2 regions of the Actinotalea sp. genome follow, and region 1 is predicted to be linked to the other one. Evidence: predicted binding sites of a transcription regulator. Region 1 holds the regulator's gene; the other holds the start of a gene.
What was found. The regulator LexA, encoded in region 1, represses DNA repair genes until DNA is damaged. The targets are predictions, from matches to a motif close to TCGAACANNTGTTCGA.
Positions count from the first base shown of each region.

Region 2: PKY62_RS04355 (HNH endonuclease signature motif containing protein) is a predicted target of LexA. The motif match lies at 3,877-3,892, and genes of this name have one in related genera.

Region 1 covers NZ_DAORSQ010000057.1:9,729-16,963, forward strand. The annotation lists gene hflX (GTPase HflX) at 1-826, shown strand, start outside; gene PKY62_RS07985 (ATP-dependent DNA helicase) at 907-3,117, shown strand; gene PKY62_RS07990 (L-lactate dehydrogenase) at 3,168-4,160, shown strand; gene lexA (transcriptional repressor LexA) at 4,164-4,859, opposite strand; gene PKY62_RS08000 (LysM peptidoglycan-binding domain-containing protein) at 5,160-5,510, shown strand; gene nrdR (transcriptional regulator NrdR) at 5,589-6,047, shown strand; gene PKY62_RS08010 (AMP-binding protein) at 6,125-7,235, opposite strand, start outside.
Region 2 covers NZ_DAORSQ010000024.1:77-6,910, reverse strand. The annotation lists gene PKY62_RS04360 (glycoside hydrolase family 65 protein) at 1-2,382, shown strand, start outside; gene PKY62_RS04355 (HNH endonuclease signature motif containing protein) at 2,342-3,799, opposite strand; gene truB (tRNA pseudouridine(55) synthase TruB) at 4,083-5,066, opposite strand; gene rbfA (30S ribosome-binding factor RbfA) at 5,071-5,589, opposite strand; partial or broken gene infB (translation initiation factor IF-2) at 5,676-6,834, opposite strand, start outside.

The DNA.
Region 1 (7,235 bases):
CGTCGCGGGCGGTGCAGGGATCGGCTCCCGCGGTCCCGGTGAGACCAAGATCGAGCTGGACCGTCGGCGCATCCGCACCCGGATGGCCAAGCTGCGCCACGAGATCGCGGCGATGGCGCCGTCCCGGGCCACCCGGCGCGCCGGACGCACGCGGCACCGCGTCCCCTCGGTGGCCATCGCCGGCTACACCAACGCCGGGAAGTCCAGCCTGCTCAACCGCCTCACCGGCGCTGGCGTGCTGGTGGAGAACGCGCTGTTCGCCACGCTCGACCCGACGGTCCGCCGCGCGCAGACGCCAGACGGGCGCACCTACACGCTGACCGACACCGTCGGGTTCGTCCGTTCGCTGCCCACCCAGCTCGTCGAGGCCTTCCGCTCCACGCTCGAGGAGGTCGGCGACGCCGACCTGCTGCTGCACGTGGTCGACGTGTCCCACCCGGACCCGGAGGGGCAGGTCGCGGCCGTCCGCGCCGTGCTCGCCGAGATCGAGGGTGCCGACGCGATCCACGAGATCGTCGTGCTCAACAAGGCCGACGTCGCCGACCCGGAGGTCGTGGCGCGCATGCGGCGCCGCGAGCCGGTCTCGATCCTCGTCTCGGCGCACACCGGAGAGGGGCTCGGCGCGCTGCGCGAGCTCATCGCCGCAGAGCTGCCGCGACCGCGCGAGGAGATCGACGTCGTCGTGCCGTACCGGCGGGGTGACCTCGTCAACCGGGCCCACACCCAGGGCGAGGTCACGGAGGAGCACACCGAGCACGGCACGGTGCTGCGCGGCCTCGTCGACGCCGACCTCGCAGCGGAGCTGCGCGCGGTCTCGGTCGGCTGACCCAGGGCGCGACGGCGGGAGGGGCTGCGGTGCCGCGTCGGTCCGGCTGCCCGCGCCGGGCGACCCCGTAGGCTTCCGCGGTGAGCACGCAGCCCGATGTCCCGAGCGTGACCGGGCTTCTCGACCTGGCGGTCACGGCGCTGGGCGGCACGCACCGTGCCGGGCAGCAGGCCATGGCGCAGGCGGTCTCGGACGCCGTCGACCGCCGCGAGCACCTGCTCGTCCAGGCCGGCACCGGCACCGGCAAGTCGTTGGGCTACCTCGTGCCCGCCGTGCGCCACGCGGTGCTGCACGACCAGCGCGTCGTCATCTCCACGGCGACCCTCGCGCTCCAGCGGCAGGTCATGACGCGCGACCTGCCGCTCGTCGCCGCGACGGTCGCGCCGCGCCTGCCCCGGGCACCCCAGATCGCCCTGCTCAAGGGCTGGCACAACTACGTGTGCCTGCAGAAGGTCGACGGCGGCTACCCGGCGGACGAGCCAGGGACCCTGTTCGACCTCGAGGCGCCCGGCGCCGCAGAGCACCCGGCGGCCGGCCCGGGTAGCGACCTGGGTCGCCAGGTGCTCGCGGTGCGCGCCTGGGCGGCCGAGACGACGACGGGGGACCGGGACGACCTCGTCCCCGGCGTCAGCGACCGGGCGTGGCGACAGGTGTCTGTCACGTCGATGGAGTGCATCGGCGCGCGCTGCCCGAAGCTCGACGACTGCTTCCCCGAGCGGGCCAAGGTGCGCTCGCGCGAGGCCGACGTCGTCGTGACGAACCACGCGATGCTGGGCATCGCCGCCGGAGGCTCGCCCAACGTGCTGCCGGAGCATGACGTGCTCGTCGTCGACGAGGCGCACGAGCTCGCCGACCGGGTCACCGCCCAGGCGACGGTCGAGCTGTCCCCACCCAGCATCGATCACGCGTCGCGCCTCGCGCGCCGGCACGGCGGGGTGCCGACCGCGGACCTGGACGCCGCGGCCCAGGCGCTGCGCGTGGCCCTCGTCGGGGTGCCGGAGGGTCGCTTCCGGGTGCTGCCCGACGCTCTGGTCAGCTCCGTCGAGGCGGTGCGCGACGCCGCGCGGGCCCTGGTCACGGCACTGCGGCCGGAGCCGGCCGCCGGAGCGGGCAAGGGAGCGCCGGCCGGTCTGCCAGACGGTGGTCTGAAGATGGCGGCGTCGGCCGTGCTGGGCGTCTTCGAGATCGCCGAGCGGATGACGGGCGACGGTGCGTCGGACGGCACCGACGTGCTGTGGTGCGCGCGGGACGATCGTCGTGACCAGGGTCCCCGGCTGCTCGCGGCGCCGCTGGCCGTCGCCGGGCTGGTCCGCACCCGCCTGCTGGCAGGGCGGACCGCGGTGCTCACGTCCGCGACCCTCACGCTCGGGGGCAGCTTCCGTCCGCTCGCGCTCGGCGCGGGGCTGACGGCGCACGAGGAGCGCGGGCACGAGGGCGTCGCCCCGGGTGATGCGGTCGGCGACGCGGTGGCAGCGGGCGGCGCCGCCGCGGGCGGCGCGCTCGTGCGCCGCGAGGAGGGCTCGCCGGGCGACGTCGCGCCGCAGCCGTGGCGGGGGCTGGACGTCGGCAGCCCGTTCGACCACCCGATGGTCGGCATCCTGTACGTCGCGCGTCACCTGCCGCCCCCGGGGCGCGAGCCGACCACGCAGACGCAGCTCGACGAGATCGCCGCGCTCATCGAGGCTGCCGGGGGCGCCACCCTCGGCCTGTTCTCCTCGCGTCGCGCTGCCGTGGCGGCCGCCGAGGCGATGCGCGAGCGGCTGCCGTTCCCGGTGCTGTGCCAGGGTGACGACCAGCTGCCCACGCTGGTGCGCCAGTTCGCGGACGACGGTCCCACCTGCCTGTTCGGCACGCTGTCGCTCTGGCAGGGAGTCGATGTGCCCGGGCCGTCGTGCCGCCTCGTGCTCATCGACCGGATCCCCTTCCCGCGGCCGGACGACCCGGTGAGCGCGGCGCGCACCGAGGCGGTCGAGGCGCACGGCGGCAACGGCTTCATGGCCGTCTCGGCGACGCGGGCCGCGCTGCTGCTCGCCCAGGGGGCCGGTCGGCTCATCCGCACGGACACCGACCGCGGCGTCGTCGCCGTGCTCGACCCTCGGCTCGTCACCGCGCGCTACGGCGCCTTCCTGGCCCGCTCCCTCCCACCGTTCTGGCGCACGACGGACCCGCAGGTGGCCAGGGATGCCCTGCGACGCCTCGCTGCGGCCCAGGTGACCGGTCCGGCCGGGCCGGACGGGCGCGCGGTCGAGGGACCGGACGAGGCTTCGCCGGCCCCCGCGTCGGAGTGTTGACGCTCGCGCCGGGCGCCCCGTCACCGCCGCGCTGTGCCTAGGCTGGGGCCATGAACCCTGAGCCGATGTCCCTGCCGCCCGAGCCGGTGCGCGTCGCACCCCGCGCGTCCAAGGTCGCCATCGTCGGCGCCGGTGCCGTGGGCGCCACGCTGGCCTATGCCACCCTCGTCAAGGGCGCAGCCCGCGAGGTGGTCCTGTACGACATCAACAGGGCCAAGGTCGAGGCCGAGGTGCTCGACATCGGCCACGGCATCGAGTTCATGCCGATGGGATCGATCTCCGGCTCGGACGACATCGGGATCTGCGCCGACGCCGACATCGTCGTGTTCACGGCCGGCGCCAAGCAGAAGCCCGGCCAGAGCCGGATGGAGCTGGCGGGTGCGACCATCAACCTCACCAAGGCGATCGTGCCGAAGCTCGTCGAGGTCGCGCCCCATGCGATCCACCTCATGGTGACCAACCCGGTCGACGTCGTCACGTACGTCGCACTCAAGCTCTCCGGGCTGCCGGCCAACCAGCTGTTCGGCTCCGGTACGGTCCTGGACTCCTCGCGGTTGCGCTGGCTCATCGCGCTGCGGACCGGCGTGGCGGTGCAGAACGTCCACGCCTACATGGTCGGCGAGCACGGCGACACCGAGTTCCCGCTGTGGAGCTCCGCGGCGATCGCGTCCATCCCCCTGCGGGACTGGGTGCAGAACGGGCCGCACAAGCTCGACGCGAAGGACCGCGAGGACGTCGCCAACGACGTGGTCAACGCCGCCTACAAGATCATCGAGGGGAAGGGCGCGACCAACTACGCCGTCGCCCTCGCCGGCGCCCGCATCATCGAGGCCGTGCTGCGTGACGAGCACCGCGTCATGCCCGTCTCCTCCCTCGTCACGAACTACGCGGGGATCAGCGACGTGTGCCTGTCGGTGCCCAGCATCGTCGGGCTCAGCGGCGTGGGCGGGACGCTCGAGGTGCCGATGGACGACTTCGAGACGGCCCGCCTGCAGGCCAGCGCCGAGAAGATCCGCTCGGTCGCCGCGAGCTTCGGCTTCTGACCCTCAGAGCGCGCGCAGCACGCTGACGACGCGACCGAGGACGACCGCCTCGTCCCCGTCGATGGGGGCGTAGGCGGCGTTCTGCGGCAGCAGCCACACGTGGCCGTCCGCGCGCTTGAGCGTCTTGACGGTCGCCTCGCCGTCGATCATCGCCGCCACGATCTCGCCGTTCTCCGCGACGGGCTGGCGTCGGACGACCACCCAGTCGCCGTCGCAGATGGCGGCCTCGATCATCGAGTCGCCGACCACCTTGAGCAGGAACAGCTCACCGTCCCCGACCAGCTGGCGCGGCAGCGGGAAGACGTCCTCGACCACCTGGTCGGCGAGGATCGGCCCGCCCGCAGCGATCCGGCCCACCACGGGGACGTAGGACGGCGTCGGGGCGGCGTCGCGGTAGGCCTCGTCCGGCTCGTGCGCGTCGAGCTGCCCGATGGTGCGCGAGTCGTCGGGGTGGACCACCTCGATGGCGCGCGGACGGTGGGGGTCGCGGCGCACGTAGCCCTTGCGCTCGAGCACCGTGAGCTGGTGCTTGACGGACGACGGGCTGGTGAGCCCGACGGCGTCGCCGATCTCCCGCATGCTCGGCGGGTAGCCGCGCCGCTCGACGCTGGACCGGATGGTCTCCAGGACGAGGCGCTGCCGCGGCGTCAGCCCGTCCCCGCCGGCGGGGCCGTCGGGCAGGGCGTGCACCGAGGCCAGTGCCTCGTCCGAACCCGACGGCGGGGTGGTGCTCGGTGCCACGGTGACCTCCTGGGCTGCACCGACCGCGCGTGTCGGTGGTCGGTGATGGTGTGTCCCTCGTGGCTCCCAGACTAGGGCGCCACGTCCTGCCGATCAAACATCTGTTCGAGCGTGTCTCGACATCCGTCGGGAACTCGTGCTAGACATCGTACAGACGTACGACGTACAGGTGTTCGAGACACGTGGGAGAGATCGGCGGCCACGACCCCTCGGGGGAGCGACGGTCGATCGGGACGGCGACAGACGGAGGAGCGGACGATGAGCACGATGACCTGGGACATCCGACGGGCGGCCCCGACGACGACGGTGCCAGCCCTGCGCCTGACGCGTCGTGGACGCCGGGTGGTGCTCGGGCTCGCCGTCGCGCTGGCCGTCGCGGTCGGGCTGTCGGCGCAGAGCGCCGAGGCCGATGGCCCGGTGGCGGCGACGGCCGTCACGGCGCACACCGTCGCCGCCGGCGAGACCCTGTGGGAGATCGCGGCGTCGGTCGCCGGCGCGGGGCAGGACGTCCGCGACGTCGTGGACGCCATCGCCGAGCTCAACGGGATCGCGGGTGGCGGCCTGCAGGCCGGTCAGCAGATCCTCGTCCCGCTCGGCGCGGTCGGCTGATTCTTGCCGCACCCGGGGGGTAGCCGTACGGTGACCCGTGGCACGCCGGTCGGCGCGTCGGGTTGGAGAGGTGAACCGGTGCACTGTCCGTTCTGCCGCCACGCGGACTCGCGGGTCGTCGACTCGCGCACGTCGGACGACGGCTCGTCCATCCGTCGCCGCCGGCAGTGCCCGGAGTGCCACCGCCGGTTCACGACGCTGGAGACCGCGAGCCTCTCGGTGGTCAAGCGCTCGGGGGTCACTGAGCCGTTCAGTCGCGAGAAGATCGTCAACGGGGTGCGCAAGGCGTGCCAGGGTCGTCCGGTGAGCGAGGACGACCTCGCCGTGCTGGCCCAACGGGTCGAGGAGACCCTGCGGAGCACCGGCAGCGCGGAGCTCGACGCGCACGAGATCGGCCTGTCGATCCTCGGTCCGCTGCGCGAGCTCGACGAGGTCGCCTATCTCCGCTTCGCGAGCGTCTACCAGGCGTTCGACTCGCTCGACGACTTCGAGGCGGCCATCACCGCGTTGCGCGCCGAGCACGACGTCGACGCCTGAGGCGCCGCCCGACGTCAGGCGCCGCCCGACGTCAGGCGCCGCCCCGACGTCAGGCGACGAGCGCGGGGCGCTGACGGTCAGGCGCCGGGCTCCGACGGGGCCCGGTCCGCCGCTGCGTCGTCGGCACCCGGGTCGCCCGGCGCCGGGCGGTCGAGCACCTGCTGGCGCACCACGCGGCGCAGCACCTTGCCGATCTGCGAGCGCGGCAGCTCCGGCAGCACCACGAGGTCGCGCGGGTGGGCGTAGCGGGCGAGGTGCTGCTCGCTCCACGCGCGCACGGCCGCGAGCTCGATCCGGGTGGCGCCCTCCGCCAGGACGATCGCCGCGACGACCTTCTCGCCGAGGTCCCCGCCGGGCACGCCCACCACGGCGACGTCCTGGATGCCGGGCATCTGGCGCAGCGCGTCCTCGACCTGCGACGGGTAGACGTTGAAGCCACCGGTGATGATGACCTCCTTGATCCGGTCGATCAGCCGGACGAAGCCGTCCTCGACCACCACGACGTCCCCGGTGCGCAGCCAGGTCCGGCCGCCGTGCTCGATGAGGCATTCGGCGGTCTCCTCCGGCCGGTGCCAGTAGCCGTCGAACACCTGCGGGCCGCTGATGAGCAGCTCGCCGGACTCGCCCGGCTCGACGTCGCGCTCCGGTGCCTCGGGGTCGACGACGCGGATGTGCGTCGAGGGGAAGGGCAGGCCGAGCATCCCGGGGCGGCGCGCGGCCGTGAACGGGCTGCCCAGCGCGACCGGCGAGGTCTCGGTCATCCCGTAGCCCTCGACCAGCAGACCGCCCGTGACCTCCTCCCACGCCTCGGCTGTCGCCTGTGGAAGGGCCATGGCGCCGGAGATCGAGTGCGTGATCGAGGTGAGGTCCGTGCCGGTGGCGCGCGCTGCGGCGGCGAGGCGCTCGAACATCGGCGGCACACCCGGGATGAAGGTGATGGGCCGGCGACGCTGGGCCGCGAGGACGGCGTCGACGTCGAAGCGGGGGAAGATGACGATCGTCGCGGCGATCCGCACGGCGTAGGTGAGGCACAGCATGAGGCCGAACGCGTGGAAGAACGGCAGCGCGGCGACGATCGTCTCCGAGCCGAGGCCGCGCTGGGTCCACGCGTGTCCCTGCAGCGCGTTGACGGCGACCTGCCGGTGGCGGAGCACGGCACCCTTGGGCGTTCCCGTGGTGCCACCCGTG
Region 2 (6,834 bases), on a different contig from region 1:
ACCGAGACCCTCTTCGCCGTGGGCAACGGCTACCTCGGGCTGCGCGGCAACGTCGAGGAGGGCCGCGACAGCCACAGCCACGGGACCTTCGTCAACGGGTTCCACGAGACGTGGCCCATCCGGCACGCCGAGGAGGCCTTCGGCTTCGCGCGCGTGGGCCAGACCATCGTCAACGTCCCCGATGCCAAGGTGATCCGGCTCTACGTGGACGACGAGCCCCTGCTGCTCTCGGTCGCGGACCTCATCGACTACTCGCGGAGCCTCGACCTCGCGGAGGGCGTGCTCCACCGCGACCTGCTCTGGCGGACGCCGTCTGGCACCCGCGTCCGGGTGCGGTCCCGGCGGATGGTCTCGTTCACCCAGCGTCACCTCGCGGTGCTGACGTACGAGGTCACGCTGCTCGACAAGGCGGCCCCGGTGGCGATCTCCTCGCAGGTCCTCAACCGTCAGGCAGGGCTCGACGAGTACCGGACCAAGCCGACGGCCGGCACCATCGCCGATCCGCGCAAGGCCGAGGCCTTCGAGGGCCGCGTGCTGCTCCCCGAGCTCCACTGGGGCGGGGACGGGCGCGCGATCCTCGGCTACCGGTGCGCCAGCTCCGGGATGACGCTGGCCGTCGCCGCCGACCACACCATCGAGACCGAGAACGCCTACGAGGAGTTCACCGAGGTCGAGGAGGACTACGCCAAGCACGTCTTCCGCGTGCGCGCCGAGCCGGGCCGACCGATCACGATCACCAAGACCGTGGCGTACCACACGTCCCGGACGGTGCCCTCGCGCGAGCTGTCGGACCGGTGCCGGCGCACCCTCGACCGCGTCAAGACGGACGGCATCGAGCAGCAGTTCGCCGACCAGGCCTCCTGGCTGCACCACTACTGGCTGCGCTCGGACGTCGAGGTCGAGGGCCAGCCCGAGGCGCAGCAGGCCATCCGCTGGAACCTCTTCCAGCTGGCCCAGGCCGCGGCGCGCGCCGAGGGCAACGGCATCTCGGCCAAGGGGGTGAGCGCGTCGGGCTACGGCGGGCACTACTTCTGGGACACCGAGGTCTACGTGGTGCCCTTCTTCGTCTACACGTCGCCGCTCATCGCCCGCAACGCCCTGCGGTTCCGGTACACGATGCTCCCGGCGGCGGAGCGGCGCGCACAGGACCTCACGCAGGACGGCGTGCTCTTCCCGTGGCGCACCATCAACGGCGAGGAGGCCTCCGCGTACTACGCGGCCGGCACCGCGCAGTACCACATCGACGCGGACATCTCCTTCGCCGTCGACAAGTACGTCAAGGCCTCCGGCGACCACGACTTCATGGCCCGCGAGGGCGTCGACATCCTCGTCGGGACGGCGCGGATGTGGGCCGACCTCGGGTTCTGGCGCGGGTACGGCGAGGACTCGTTCCGGATCCACGGGGTGACGGGGCCGGACGAGTACACGACCGTCGTCAACGACAACCTCTACACGAACGTCATGGCGCGCTTCAACCTGCGCTGCGCCGCCCAGACGGTGCTCGAGCTCGAGGAGACCCGGCCCGAGGAGCACGCGCGCATGGTGGCCCGGCTGGGCCTGCGGCCCCAGGAGGTCGCCGAGTGGGTCCGGGCGGCCGAGGCCATGGCGATCCTGTGGGACGACAACCTGGGCATCCACCCCCAGGACGCCCAGTTCCACGAGCGTGAGGTCTGGGACCTGCCGAGCACACCCGCGGACAAGCGCCCGCTGCTGCTGCACTACCACCCGCTGGTGATCTACCGCTTCCAGGTGCTCAAGCAGGCCGACGTGGTGCTGGCGCTGTTCCTCCAGGGCGACCAGTTCACGGCCGAGGAGAAGCGGGCCGACTTCGAGTACTACGACCCGATCACCACGGGCGACTCGACGCTGTCCGGCGTGGTCCAGTCGATCATCGCGGCCGAGGTCGGCTACCACGAGCTCGCCCTGCGGTACTTCTGGGACGGGCTGTTCGTCGACCTCGCGGACCTGCACCACAACACGGCCGACGGCGTGCACGTCGCGTCGACGGGCGGGGTGTGGAGCGCCCTGGTCCACGGCTTCGGCGGGATGCGCGACCACGGCGGGGTGCTGACGTTCGACCCTCGCCTGCCCGCGTCGTGGCCCTCGCTGTCCTTCCGGATCGCCGTCGCGGGGACCCGGCTGCTCGTCAGCGTGCGCCCCGAGTCGATCACGTTCACCGTCGAGGTGGGCGAGCGCGCGCAGGTCGTGGTGCGCGGTGTGCAGGTGACCGTGACGAGCGCGGAGCCCGTGACGGTGCCGCTCGACGGCCAGGGACCCGCGATCGACGGCGAGCCGGATGCGAAGGCGCTGCGCGGCACGCTCCGGCCCGACGGGACGATCATCACCGCGTCGGTGCCCCACCACTCGGGGCCCAACGGGTGACGTCGGCGGGTGTGGTCGGCCGGGGCTCCCGGCGCGGCGGCTCGGCGGGCTCGGGTTCCACCCGCTCCGGGGAACGCCGGTAGACCCTTCCGGTCGGGGCGTTCCAGGTGGTGGTGCCGGTCACCGGATCGCGGGCGACCCGCCACCGGCCGAGGGTCTTGAGCCGGTGGTGGTGACGGCACAGCGCCTGGAGGTTGGCCGCGACGGTCTGCTCGCCGGCCGGCCGGTCGGGGTCGAACGGCACGACGTGGTCGACGTCGCAGCGCCACGACGGCACCCGGCAGCCCGGGAACCGGCACGTCACGTCGCGGTCGACCACCTGGCGCACGACGGTGGCCATGGGGCGGTAGCCGCTCGAGCCGGGCTGGGCTGATCCCGCCGTCGACCGGGACACCGGTCCGGCGCGCCGGACCGGGACGCAGTCCCCGAGTCGCTCGCCGGTCGCCGGGTCCACGGCCACGGTGTGGAGGTCGGCCTCGGCGATGAGGTGACCGATCGCGACGAGCGGCACGAGGCCGTAGCCCGCCAGGTGGGCGGTGCCCGTCGCGTCACCCGAGGCCAGCGCCGCGGCGGAGACGGTCAGGTGCAGGTGGGGGCGGCGGTGCTGACGCACGGCCAGGGGCGTGCCGTCGGGGCCGACGCCGGCGTCCAGCACCCGGCGCAGCACCTCGCCGAGCGCGTCCGCGCGGCGCTGGTCCGCGGTACGCGGGTCGTCGACTGCACCGGCCGCGCCGGCCACCCCACCCCCGGTGCCGCGACCGGATCCGGCGAGGGCGTCGAGGCCGGTCATCACCGTCACGGCGTCGGCGGCGGGGAGGAACGCATGCACCCAGGCCATCGCGTCGGGGGCGGGGACCATGCGGACGCACCGCTCGCGGCGGGCGACCTCGTGGCGCTGCGCCGCGGCGACGGGGTGCAGGGCGAGCTCCGCCTCGCGCAGATCGGCCCGGAGCTGCGGGACCGTGCGCCCGGGCGCCTCACCAAGCACGCCGTCGAGCACCTCGTCCGCGACGTGACCGGGCAGGTGCTCGGTGTCGGCGAGCAGCACCTCGGCCTTGCGTGGGTCGATCGCTCCGACCGCCAGTGCGTCGGCCACCTGCGGGTGCGCGGCGAGGCCCAGCGCCAGGGTCACCCGGCTCTGGCCGAGGCGACGCGTGATCCCGAGCCGCGCGGCGACGTCGTCCGCGACGAACTCTCCCTGCGACCCCGGGACCCGGTGCGTCATCTCCTCGAGCGCCCGCGCCTGCCGCGCCGTGGCCCACGCGAGCACGCGCTCCCACCCGGCGACGACCTCGAGCAGCGCGGGGTCGTCGCAGTCCGCCGGGTCCAGGGCATGCAGCTGCGCGACGAGCTCCGGCGACGGCGACGCCGCCTCGAGGCGGGCGGCCAGCGGGTGGCGTTCGGCGTACGTCGCCATCCGACTCGCCATACCGCCACCCCCCACGGTGCCCTCGTACCCCACGAGCGAGCCGCATCACTCCCGCACGGCTGCCATCGAACGCCTGTTCGAAGTCTACCGGACGAGCGTCGCCGAGGGAAGGTCCCGGAGCCACGAAACCACCGCTGACCTGCACGGTTGTTCGCACTCGTGCTCGCGACCCGGCCGGCACGAGCCCTCGACCGGCCACGACCGAGCCCCGGGCCGGCTACGGCCACGCACGCCGGGGCGCCGGGGCGCCGGGGCGGACAGCAGCACGCCGTCAGGCCGGGGCGAAGACCAGCACGGGCCGGGACCGCCCGGCGTCGTCGTCCGCGAGCAGCGCCACGAGCGTGCCGTCGGGCGCGAACGCCGCCACCGGCAGGGCCGCCGTCCCGACCGGTCCGCCCGCCACCGCCGCCAGCCGCCGGCCGAAGGAGAGCTCCGATGCCTCGTGCTCGGTCAGCGCGCGCGCCGGGAACGTCGCGCGCGCCGCGACCGCCATCGGCAGCACGGCGACCTCGGCCTCGAGCTGCTCCAGCGTGCGCGCCACCGCGAGCGGGTAGCCACCCACCCGCGTGCGCCGCAGGGCCGTGAGGTGCCCTCCGACGCCCAGCGCGGCCCCGAGGTCCCGCGCCAGCGCGCGGATGTACGTGCCAGAGGAGCACACGACCGTGACGTCCACGTCGAGCACCGCGAGCCCCTCGGCCACCCCGGGCGCGACGTCGTGCACCACGAAGCCGTGCACCGTCACAGGGCGCGCCGCGAGCTCGACCTGCTCCCCCGCCCGGACCCGGGCGTAGGCCCGCTGCCCGTCCACCTTGATGGCGCTCACCGAGCTCGGCACCTGCGAGATCGCCCCGGTCAGGGCCGCGACGCCCACCTCCAGGTCGGCCCGGGCCACGCCCTCGGCACCCACCCGGGCGAGCACCTCGCCCTCGGCGTCGTCCGTCGTGGTGCTCACGCCCAGCCGGATGGTCGCCCGGTACTCCTTGTCGGCCCCGACGACGTAGGTCAGCAGGCGCGTCGCGCGGCCGATCCCCAGCACCAGCACGCCGGTGGCCATGGGGTCGAGCGTCCCCGCGTGGCCCACCTTGCGGGTGCCGGCCAGGCGCCGCACGCGCGCGACGACGTCGTGGCTGGTCCAGCCGGACGGCTTGTCGACGACGAGGAGCCCGTCGGGCGCCGTCGGGCGCCGGGGCTCACGTCGGCCCTCGGGCCGCTCCCCGAGGCGGGCCGAGCCCTCGGGCGCCTGACCCTCGGCCACGGCGTCAGACCTCGTCGGTCGGCTCGCCGTCGGGCTCGCCGTGCGCACCACCGACGGGACCCGCCGCCGCATCCTCGCCGACCTCGCCGACCTCGTCACCGTCGTCGTCAGCGCGCTTGTACGGGTCGGCGTCGCCCGCGTAGGTCGCGGCGGCGGCCAGCGCCGCCACCTCGGCGTCGCGCACGGCGGCCGCCCGCAGCGCGTCCTCGAGGTGCTGGGCCGTCTCGGGCACCGCGTCGGCGATGAACTCCAGGGTCGGGGTCAGCCGGATGCCGGTCTGCCTGCCCACCTCGGAGCGGATGAGGCCTGTGGCGCTCGCCAGCGCCGCTGCGCTGTCGGCGCGCGCGGCGGCGTCGCCGAGCACGGTGTAGAACACCGAGGCGTGCTGCAGGTCCCCGGTGACGCGCACGTCCGTCACGGTGACGAACCCGAGGCGTGGGTCCTTGACCCGGGTGTCGAGCATCTGCGCGACGATCTGCTGGATGCGCTCGGCCATCTTGCGGGCCCTGGGGTGGTCAACCATGTCGAACTCCTGTGTCTGGGTGCCGGCTGCGATGCCGTGGGGGCCGCGCTCCGGTCGTCCGGTGCGCGGCCCCCACGGCGAGACCGCTAGGAGCGCGGCTTCTCGCGCATCTCGTACGTCTCGATGACGTCGTCGGGCTGCAGGTCGTTGAACGACCCGAGGCCGATGCCGCACTCGTAGCCGTCGCGGACCTCGGTCGCGTCGTCCTTGAACCGCTTGAGCGACTCGATGGACAGACCCTCGGCCACCAGCTGCCCGTTGCGCTGCACGCGCGCCTTGGCGTTGCGGCGGATGACGCCCGAGCGGACAAGCGAGCCGGCGATGTTGCCGAACTTGCTGGACCGGAAGACCTCGCGCACCTCGGCCGTGCCGAGCTGGATCTCCTCGTACTCCGGCTTGAGCATGCCCTTGAGCGCTGCCTCGACGTCGTCGATCGCCTGGTAGATGACCGAGTAGAAGCGCACGTCGACGCCCTCGCGGTCCGCCAGGTCCTCGACCCGCTCGGCGTACTTGACGTTGAACCCGATGATGATCGCGTTGTCCACGGTCGCCAGGTTGACGTCGTTCTGGGTGATCGCGCCGACGCCGCGGTGGATGACCCGCAGCTCGACCTCCTCGCCAACGTCGATCTTGAGCAGGGCGTCCTCGAGGGCCTCGACGGCACCGGAGACGTCGCCCTTGAGGACGAGGTTGAGCGTCTCGACCTTGCCCAGCTGCAGAGCCTGGGTGAAGTCCTCGAGGCTGATCCGCTTGCGACGCTTGGCCAGCAGGGCTGCCCGCTCGGCCGCCTCGCGCTTCTCGGCGATCTGCCGCGCGGTCCGGTCGTCCGGCGCCACGAGGAACGTGTCACCGGCCCGCGGGACCGACGTCAGGCCGAGCACCATGACCGGACGGGCCGGGGTGGCCGCCTCGATGGTGCCGCCGTGCTCGTCGAACATCGCCCGCACGCGGCCGTAGGCCGTGCCCGCCACGATGGCGTCCCCGACGTGCAGGGTGCCGGACTGGACCAGGACGGTCGCGACGGCGCCGCGGCCCTTGTCGAGGTTGGCCTCGACGGCCACGCCACGCGCGTCCTTGTCGGCGTTGGCCCGCAGGTCCAGCGCCGCGTCGGCCGTGAGCAGCACGGCCTCGAGGAGCTCGTCGATGCCCACGCGCTTGAGCGCGGAGATGTCGACGAACATCGTGTCGCCGCCGTACTCCTCGGCCACGAGGTTGTACTCGGTGAGCTGCTGGCGGATCTTCGAG